Regions from separate parts of the Bradyrhizobium sp. SZCCHNR1002 genome, predicted to be linked through region 1. Evidence: predicted binding sites of a transcription regulator. Region 1 holds the regulator's gene; each other region holds the start of a gene.
The links. The regulator LexA, encoded in region 1, represses DNA repair genes until DNA is damaged. The targets are predictions, from matches to a motif close to TGTTCNNNNTGTGTTCNG.
Positions count from the first base shown of each region.

Region 2: a site for LexA is predicted at 1,308-1,325, ahead of uvrA (excinuclease ABC subunit UvrA). Genes of this name have one in related genera too.
Region 3: a site for LexA is predicted at 1,516-1,533, ahead of QX108_RS25715 (ribonuclease T2). Genes of this name have one in related genera too.

Region 1 covers NZ_JAUHIS010000001.1:1,127,057-1,130,331, reverse strand. Annotated here, with positions in the region: gene QX108_RS05050 (ComEC/Rec2 family competence protein) at 1-595, shown strand, start outside; gene QX108_RS05045 (hypothetical protein) at 698-1,138, opposite strand; gene lexA (transcriptional repressor LexA) at 1,419-2,117, opposite strand; gene glp (gephyrin-like molybdotransferase Glp) at 2,310-3,275, opposite strand, start outside.
Region 2 covers NZ_JAUHIS010000001.1:914,076-917,350, forward strand. Annotated here, with positions in the region: gene QX108_RS04015 (porin family protein) at 1-152, shown strand, start outside; gene QX108_RS04020 (outer membrane protein) at 443-1,087, shown strand; gene uvrA (excinuclease ABC subunit UvrA) at 1,415-3,275, shown strand, end outside.
Region 3 covers NZ_JAUHIS010000006.1:153,304-156,578, forward strand. Annotated here, with positions in the region: gene QX108_RS25700 (DUF3617 domain-containing protein) at 1-425, opposite strand, end outside; gene QX108_RS25705 (hypothetical protein) at 509-814, opposite strand; gene QX108_RS25710 (hypothetical protein) at 983-1,441, shown strand; gene QX108_RS25715 (ribonuclease T2) at 1,574-2,278, shown strand; gene QX108_RS25720 (23S rRNA (adenine(2030)-N(6))-methyltransferase RlmJ) at 2,485-3,275, shown strand, end outside.

The DNA.
Region 1 (3,275 bases):
GCGCTGGTCGGGCGCCGTCGTGCTCGCGGCGGCCACCCTGTGGGCCGCCACGACGCCGTTGCCCGACATTCTCATTGCCGGAGACGGACGCGCGGTGGCGGTGCGTGGCCGCGACGGGCGCCTGCATGTAATGCGCACCGGCAAGGACGTGTTCGTCACCAAGGAGTGGCTCGCCGCCGATGCCGATGCGCGCCTGCCCGCCGATGCTGCACTCGGTGACGGTGTGTCCTGCGACGAGGCGGGCTGTGTCGTGGCGATGGCCGATGGCCGTTTCGTCGCCATGACCTTGCGCGCCGACGCCATCGCCGATGATTGCGTCCGTGCCGCGCTGATCGTGACCGCGCGCGCCGCGCCGTCGTCGTGTGCGGCCGCCGTGATCGACCGCCCGCGTCTGCAGCAGCAGGGCGCCTTGATGCTGGTGCAGCGGGGCGCCGGCTTCGCGGTCACGCCGGTGCGCGCTGGTGGCACGGATCGCCCGTGGTGGCCGGCTTCGGCCGATGCCGGCGAATTCGACATGACCCTGACACCGCGCGCGCCTGCGTCGCGTGGCCAGGATGCGACTCCGCCGGAGACGGAGCAGGTGATCGAGGATTAGTTCGTCCGGCTTCCGCGCTGATGCTCGCGCCCTCGGCTTCGGCAGGTGCCGGCCGAGGGCTGCGGGCGAGCGATCCGAGACGACGAAATCGACTGACGCGTGTCAGGTGATGCTGATCCGGCGAATCCGCGTCGTCTGCGATGCCGGCGCCTCCTCCGCGCTATCCGGACGGTGCTCGCCCGGCTGCCTGGTGACGGGCAGCTGCAGCACGGTGACGCGCTGGCCTTCGCAGAGCTGCGTGACGAGCACGTGCCGGCCGTCGGCAAACTCGATGGCGTCGTGATGGCGATCGGGGATGTGCTTTTCGATCGTGTTGAACTTGGCGACGCGCTCGCGGATCGTCCGGGTCCAGAGCCAGCGGCTGTCGTAGCGGACGTCCTCGGCGAAGGCGAGCTCGGTGCCAGGCAGCATGCACACCGCAACGTTGGGCTCGGTCTCCACCGCGAAGCCGCGGGTCGCGGTGCCGCGGAAGGTCGTCGATATCAGCGTCTCGCCGACCTTGGCAGGACGGGAGGCAACGGCATGGAGGCTGTAGTCACACATCGGATCGCTCCTCGCTGAGAGATAGCCGACCCACGCTTCCCCCCGGACAGGCGCAGGCCTCTATCAGAGTGGACATCGAGGCGATGTTAGCGCGCGCTTCACGGCAATTCTGCGCTGATCTGCATGGCGTGTGGCCGCTGATGATCACAAGCGTTTGAGCGTGCCGCGCTGCACATCATGAGGTGCATTCGCGTGTGACTCGTTTTTGAGCTGCGGCGACGCTCCAAGCATCGCGCCGCCGCTCAACTGTGCATGTCGTCCGATACCAGCGCGTCGGTGCTCAGTACTTGCGATAGAGCCCGACCAGCTTGCCCTGGATCTTCACCCGGTTGGGCGGCAGGATGCGCACCTCATAGGCGGTATTGGCGGGCTCCAGCGCGATCGAGGCGCCGCGGCGACGGAAACGCTTCAACGTCGCTTCCTCATCGTCGATCAGCGCCACCACGATGTCCCCGGTGTCGGCGGTCTCGTTGCGCTGGATCAGCGCCATGTCGCCGTCGAGAATGCCGGCATCGACCATCGAGTCGCCGCGCACCTCGAGCGCGTAGTGATCGCCATTGCCGAGCATGTCGGCCGGCACGCTGATCGTGTGGCTGCGGGTCTGCAGCGCCTCGATCGGCGTACCCGCGGCGATGCGGCCCATGACAGGCACCGCGACCGGGCGCTCGCCATCATCGAGCGCGGGCGTCGAGGTCCGCACCTTGCCGAGATTGCCTTCGATCACCGACGGCGTGAAACCGCGGCGATTGTTGCCGGCCTGCGACAGCTCGGGCAGCTTGATCACCTCGATGGCGCGGGCACGGTTGGGCAGCCGGCGGATGAAGCCGCGCTCCTCCAGCGCCGTGATCAGGCGGTGGATGCCGGACTTCGAGCGCAGGTCGAGGGCATCCTTCATCTCGTCGAATGACGGCGGCACGCCGGCTTCCTTGAGCCGTTCATTGATGAACCGCAGAAGTTCGTACTGTTTGCGCGTCAGCATCTCGACCTGGTCCCCAGTTTGTGTCGTCCGAGTCCGCGCCCTGCGTCCAAGGGCGAATGGGAGTTGGACGTTCGTATTCGCGTCGCCCGCAACATACTAAAAACAAATCATGAACGGACACTATATGTTCGATGTGTGTTCCGCAATCCTAAAAATATGATGAACGATCCGGGCTTTGCCGGGGAAAACCGCTCAGTTCGGCAGGCGCAGGATCTCGCAGGGGCTGCCGGCCGGCGCCTTCGGCGCATAGGCCGGACGGATCACGAGCGCCTGGGAGAGCGCGAGATGGCCGAGCAGCGACGAATCCTGCTGCGTCACCGGTGTCGCGACCAGCGTGCCGTCGGCGCGTTCCTCCAGCCGGGCGCGCAGATAGTCCTCGCGCGAATCGTTGGCGGCGAGCTCGCGGCCGAGCAGGGCGGTCTCGCGCGGCATCAGCGCTTCGTCGCGGCCGAGCAGGCGTCGAATCAAGGGGACCAGGAACAGGATGGCGCAGACATAGGACGACACCGGATTGCCCGGCAGCCCGATCACCCTCATGCCGCCGAGCCGGCCATGCATCATCGGCTTGCCCGGTCGCATTGCGATCTTCCAGAACGCCATCTCGACGCCCTCGGCCTCGAGCGCCTGCTTGACCAGGTCGTGATCACCGACCGAGGCGCCTCCGGTGGTGACCAGGATGTCGGCCTCGGCCTCGCGCGCCCGGCGGATGCCGGCAACCGTGGCGTCGAGCGTATCGGCGGCAATGCCGAGATCGACCGGCTCGGCGCCTTCGCTGCGCACCAGCGCGCGCAGAGCATAGCCGTTGGAATAGACGATCTGGCCCGGACCCGGCGTCGCGCCGGGCATCACCAGCTCGTCGCCGGTGGCGAGCAGCGCTACCCTCGGGCGCCGCCGCACTGGCAGCGCCGGATGGTTCATGCTGGCGGCGAGCGACAGATCGCGGTCGCTGAGCCGGCGCCCGGCGCTCAGCAGCACCATGCCCTCGTGGAAGTCGACTCCTGCCGGCCGGATGTGGCGGCCCTTGATTGCGGCCTCGCTGAGCACGACGTGATCGCCGTCCGCGATCGTGTCCTCCTGGATCACGACGGCGTCGGCGCCGTCCGGCACCACGCCGCCGGTGAAGATGCGCGCCGCCTCGCCAGGCCCGAGGACGCGATC
Region 2 (3,275 bases), 210 kb from region 1:
GCTTCGAGTACGATCACCTGTTCATGGGCAACACGAACGTCCCGTTCCGCGGCGCGGTCTTCACCCAGACCGACAACATCAAGCAGGATGTCGACCTGTTCACGGCGCGGTTGAACTACCGGTTCGGCGGCCCGGTCGTCGCGAAGTATTGATCGACCGTTATCAAGTTGTGTTTTCTGAAAGGCCGGCGCAAGCCGGCTTTTTTGTTGCCCGTGCGACACCCCCGACGCATCGGTCACACATGGAACCAAGCCATTGTGTGGCCTTATGTTTTGGGAACCGTCCCGTAAATGTCCGGTTTCGTCCCGAGTGTGGCTTCTGGGTGACGGCAATCCGCTAGGAACCCGGCTATAGGATGGTCGTCAACTTGAACGGGTGAGTCTGTTTCGTGCGTAAGGCTTTCGATGCGACGCGGACTTCACGGACTAAACTGGAGACAAGAATGAAGAAGATCCTGCTCGCGACCGTGGCCCTGGCCGCCCTGGCCGCTCCCGCTGCCGCCGCTGATCTCGCTGCGCGCCCGACCTACACCAAGGCCCCGGTTCTCGCGCCGGTCATGACCTGGACCGGTTTCTACATCGGTGCGATGGGTGGCTATGCCAACGAGGACGCCGACTTCGCCGCGATGAAGGGTGGCTTCGCCGGTGGCACCATCGGCTACAACTGGCAGCAGGGCGCTGTCGTGTTCGGCCTCGAGGCTGACGCTGCTTGGGCTGACATCTCCGCGTCGGCGACCGCTCTCGGCGTGACCGCCAACTCGAAGATCCGTGATTGGGGCACCGTTCGTGGCCGTCTCGGCTACGCCTTCGGCCCGACCCTGCTGTACGTCACCGGCGGTTACGCCTGGGCCGACAACCGCATCACCCTGTCGGCTCCTGGCATCAGCCTGTCGGACAGCAAGATCCACTCCGGCTGGACGGTCGGTGCCGGCGCAGAATGGATGTTCGCTCCGCAGTGGTCGCTCAAGGGCGAATACCTCTACAAGAGCTTCGGCGGTGAGAGCTACACCTTCACCGGTCTGGGCACTCTGGCCACCGGCACGCTCAACGTGCACTCGGGTCAGGTCGGCATCAACTACCACTTCTAAGATTTTCGCCTTCGGGCGGGATCTCGGCCTCCGGGCCAACGCACAAGGCCTCCGCTTCCCAAGAGCGGAGGCTTTTTCTTTGCCGGCTCGTCCCGCTGATTGCGCATTCTTCGCCGCGAGTCCGCCCGCTGGATTGCCGAACCGGTTCCGCTCCTGCCATTCGCTGCCATTCCTCGAGCGCATTGTTGATGATTCGCTGGCGGCACTGGAAATCCGGCCTCGTTCTTCCTACGTTCCGACGATACCTTTTCCCTTGGCGTCCGATGGCCGGCTTCCGGCGAACGCGCCTGCAACGATGGCGCAGCCTTGCGCCGTGGGACGATCGTCATGGATGAAGTGCTCAAGGCCAAGCAGCGCGCGCAAGCCAATCAGTCGAGCCTGCGGGCGATCACCATCCGTGGCGCCCGCGAGCACAATCTCAAGAACATCGACGTCGAGATTCCGCGCGACAAGCTCGTCGTGTTCACCGGCCTCTCCGGCTCCGGCAAGTCGTCGCTCGCCTTCGACACGATCTATGCCGAGGGCCAGCGCCGCTACGTCGAATCGCTGTCGGCCTATGCGCGCCAGTTCCTGGAGATGATGCAGAAGCCGGACGTCGACCAGATCGACGGCCTGTCGCCGGCGATCTCGATCGAGCAGAAGACGACCTCGAAGAACCCGCGCTCCACCGTCGGCACCGTCACCGAGATCTACGACTACATGCGCCTGCTGTGGGCGCGCGTCGGCGTGCCCTACTCGCCGGCGACCGGCCTGCCGATCGAGAGCCAGACCGTGTCGCAGATGGTCGACCGCGTGCTGGCGCTACCCGAGGGCACCCGCCTGTATCTGTTGGCGCCGGTCGTGCGCGGACGCAAGGGCGAGTACAAGAAGGAGCTCGCCGAATATCTCAAGAAGGGCTTTCAGCGCGTCAAGATCGACGGCACCTTCCACGAGCTCGCCGAGGCGCCGGTTCTCGACAAGAAATTCCCGCACGACATTGACGTCGTCGTCGACCGCATCGTCGTGCGCCCGGACATCGGCCAGCGCCTTGCGGAAAGCTTCGAGACCGCGCTGAAGCTGGCCGAGGGCCTTGCCGTGGTCGAATTTGCCGATCCCAGCCCCTCCTCGTCATCACCGGGCCGCGCCGAAGGCGCGAGACCCGGTGATCCATCCTCTTCGAAGGAGATGGATGGCCGGGTCAAGCCCGGCCATGACGAGAAGAAGAAGGTGGCCAAGATTCACGACAAGAGCGGGCCCGAGCGCATCCTGTTCTCGGAGAAGTTCGCCTGCCCGGTCTCCGGCTTCACGATTCCCGAGATCGAGCCGCGGCTGTTCTCGTTCAACAATCCCTATGGCGCCTGCCCGGAATGCGGCGGCCTCGGCGTCGAGCAGCATGTCGATGCCGACCTCGTCATTCCCGACAAGGACGTCACCCTGCGCAAGGGCGCGATCGCGCCGTGGGCCAAGTCGTCGTCGCCGTATTATTTGCAGACGCTGACCGCGCTCGGCAAGTTCTACAAGTTCACGCTCGACACCAAGTGGAAGGACCTGCCGAAGAAGACGCAGAACGCCCTGCTGCACGGCTCCGGCGACGACGAGATCAAGTTCACCTATGAGGACGGCGTCCGCTCCTACGACACCAAGAAGCCGTTCGAGGGCGTCATCACCAATATCGAGCGCCGCTTCCGCGAGACCGAGAGCGAATGGGCGCGCGAGGAGCTCGGCAAATACTTCAACGACGTGCCCTGCGCCGGCTGCAAGGGTTTCCGGCTGAAGCCCGAGGCGCTGTGCGTCAAGGTCGGCGGCAAGCACATCGGCGAGATCTCGGATCTCAGCGTCAAGGCGGCCGGCGAATGGTTCGCCGAGGTGCCGGCGCAGCTCAACGCGCAGCAGACCGAGATCGCCACGCGCATCCTCAAGGAGATCCGCGACCGCCTCACCTTCCTGCTCGACGTCGGCCTGAACTACCTGACCCTCGCCCGCTCCTCCGGCACCCTGTCCGGCGGCGAGAGCCAGCGCATCCGCCTGGCCTCTCAGATCGGCTCGGGCCTGACCGGCGTGCTCTACGTGCTCGACGAACCCTCGATCGGCCTGCACCAGCGCGACAATTCCCGGCTGCTCGACACCCTGAAGCGGCTGCGCGACCTCGGCAACACCGTGATCGTCGTCGAGCATGACGAGGACGCCATTCGCTTGGCCGACTACGTGC
Region 3 (3,275 bases), on a different contig from region 1:
GCCTCGATCGTCATCGCGGTGTCCTTCACGCCAGTGCCGGCAGCGCCGCCCGTCACGCGCGACATGGTCTTCACCGTATAGGCCGAGTTGAAGTCGCCGGTGATGTCGGCATGGGACGTCGTATTGATGCCGCCGAAATTGCAGACCGAATCGGAGACGTAGCCGGTCGCCGTCTTCTGGATGTCCTGCTTGGAGCAGACCTGCTGCGCCATCGGCGAAGCGAAATTGTTCATTTCCTTGTCGGTAGCCGCGTCGGTGCAATGCTGCATCGTCGCCTCCGGGAGCTGACCGCCGGATCTGATCATCTTCAGCTCCCACAGGCCGGCCTTGCGCACCGGCAGGTCGACGGCCCAAGCCTCATGGCTCGCGGTCGCGCCCAGGAGGCAGCAGGCCAACAGCCCAATAGCGATGCGTGTGCAGGTCATGTGCCCCGTTCCGGCTCGTTGATCGATGCCGGAGCGAATGCCGCCAAAAGATGGCAATTAGGAGAACGGCAGTTGAAGGAACGTCAGTACAGCGTCCGCAGCGGCCGCTGCGCCGAGCCGTACGGTACCCAGCGGCAGGAGAACGACACGTAGCCGCCGTAGCGCGCATCGACGGCGCGGAACTTCGCGACCTTCCCGTAGGAGGCGCAGTGGTCGACCGCGAGCTGACGGGCATCCGTGGTCTGGGCCAGCTGATAGGCGATGATGCCGCCGGTGTCGTTGCCCTTGAAGGGCGGCACCACGTCGGCCTGGGCGGAGGCGGCGACCAGCACCACCCCAGCGGCCGCGAGGCCTGCAGTCTTCACGAATCCGGCCATCAGCGTCCGCATTGCATTCTCCTCGATCTGGCCTGCCATTCTAAAGGTCCTGTCCGGTCAAGAAAAGAACACCGGCCTCACGTTAACAGGACTAATCGTGGAGTGTTGCCGCGTTGCACTTGACCTCCTGTGGCCGCCGCGGCACGGTCCACGCTCCCGGATCAGCCTTGCGGACGGCCCATGCGCGACTTCAGCACAGCTTTCAAGACGTTCGGCGCCGCATGCGGCGCGCTGCTCGCCGTTGCGACCGCGCCGGCCCAGGCGGCCAACCCGCTCGAGATGAACTTCTGGCTGTCGGGCCCGAAATATGAAGGCCGGGTCGCGCCGTGCGAGGCGGCCATCCCGACCATCGTCTCGCGATTCCAGGATAAGGAAAGCACCTTCTGGAATTCGTCGCTGCAGATCACCGGCGTCGCCAACGTCCGCGAGATCGCGTTCCGGCCCTGGCAGTCCGACAACATTCCGCGCCGCTTCTGCACCGGCAGCGTGATGATCAGCGACGGCAAGGCGCGCACGCTCAACTACTCGATCATCGAAGACGGCGGCTTCGCCGGCTACGACCAGGGCGTCGAGTTCTGCGTCGTCGGCCTCGATCGCAACTGGGCGTTCAACCCGGCCTGCCGCGCCGCCAAGCCCTGATCGGTCGACGGCCGGCGCGAGCCCGTCAATGGCGGGACGCTTGTGATCATCGGCTGCCTTCGGGCAGCCGTTTTTGTTCTTGAAATGTTCCATCAGCTTGGTAAGTTCCTGGAACAGTCCGGGGAGTTCGCCATGTTCGATTGCCTGCGCCGATCTGCCGTTGCTTGTTCGCACACGATTGCCTGCCTCGCTCTGCTGGTCGGCGCCCTCGCGGCCGCCCCGGCCGGGGCGCAGGACCGCCGCCAGAATGCGCCGGGCGCGTTCGACTTCTACGTCCTGTCGCTATCCTGGTCGCCATCCTTCTGTGCCGAGGCCGAGGAGCGCGGCGGCCGCGGCAGCCGCTCGCAGCAATGCAGCGGACGGCCCTACTCCTTCGTCGTGCACGGGCTGTGGCCGCAATACGAGGCCGGCTATCCCGAGTATTGCGAGCAGCCGTCGCCGCGCCTGCCCCGCAACATCATGACCTCGATGCTCGACCTGATGCCGGCGCCGGGGCTGATCTATAACGAATGGGACAAGCACGGCACGTGCTCGGGCCTGTCGGCGAAGGCCTATTTCGAGGCGATCCGCAAGGCACGGGCGGCGATCAAGATCCCGGAGGAATTTCTCGACCTGGCCCAGGCCAAGACGGTGGCACCGGCGGCCGTCGAAGAGGCCTTCATCAAGGCCAACCCGAAGCTGACGACCTCGGCCATTGCCGTCACCTGCAACCGCACCCGGCTGAGCGAGGTGCGCATCTGCCTGTCCAAGGATCTCGAATTCCGCAGTTGTGACGAGGTCGACCGTCAGGCCTGCCGGCGCGACGAGGTCAACATGCCGCCGGTGCGCGGCGGCTAGAGCATGATCCGGAAAAGGGCGCAGCGGTTTTCCGAAAAGATCATGCGCAAACAACAACCTAAAGCGCGATGACGATTCATCCCGATCTCATCGCGCTTTAGGCGCCGCGGCGAATCAGCCGGTGCTTTGCCAAAGCCGCTCGTGCGGCCGAGGCCGGGCGAATGACGGGGTACCCTTTTGACGCGGAACGGCGTAACCCGGACGGCATGAACTACCGACACGCCTTTCACGCCGGCGGTTTCGCCGACGTCATCAAGCACATCGTGCTGACACGCATCCTGGTCTACCTCCAGGAGAAGCCGGCTGCCTTTCGTGTGATCGACACCCATGCCGGCGCCGGCCTCTATGATCTCACCGGCGACGAGGCTTCGCGCAGCGGCGAGTACCTGACCGGTATCGCACGGCTGCTGCAGGCACGGCTGTCGGACCAGGCCTATGCGCTGGTTGCGCCCTATCTGGACATCATCAGGTCGTTCAATCCGCCGGGCGAGCTCAAGGCCTATCCCGGCTCGCCGCTGATTGCCCGCGCGCTGCTGCGGCCGCAGGACCGCATGACGCTGTGCGAGCTGGCGCCGGCGCCACGCAAGCAGCTGATCGATGCGCTGCGCCGCGACACCCAGGCCCGCGTCGTCGATCTCGACGGCTGGGTCGCCCTGCCCGCCTTCGTGCCGCCGAACGAGCGCCGCGGCGTGGTGCTGATCGATCCGGCATTCGAGGCCAAGGATGAGTTCGAGCGTCTCGCCGACCGCTTCGCCGCGGCGTTCGCGAAGTGGACGACTGGTATATACGTGCTCTGGTATCCCGCCAAAAGCCGGCGGGCCACCGAGCAGCTCGCCGACCGCGTCACTGCGCTCGCAGCAGCGGCCAAGCCGCCGGGCAAGGTGCTGCGGATCGAGTTCAGTGTTGCGCCGCAAATCGAAGGCGAGGCGCTGACCTCGACCGGGCTGCTGGTCGTCAATCCGCCCTGGCCATTGCATGATGAGCTCAAGCTCATCCT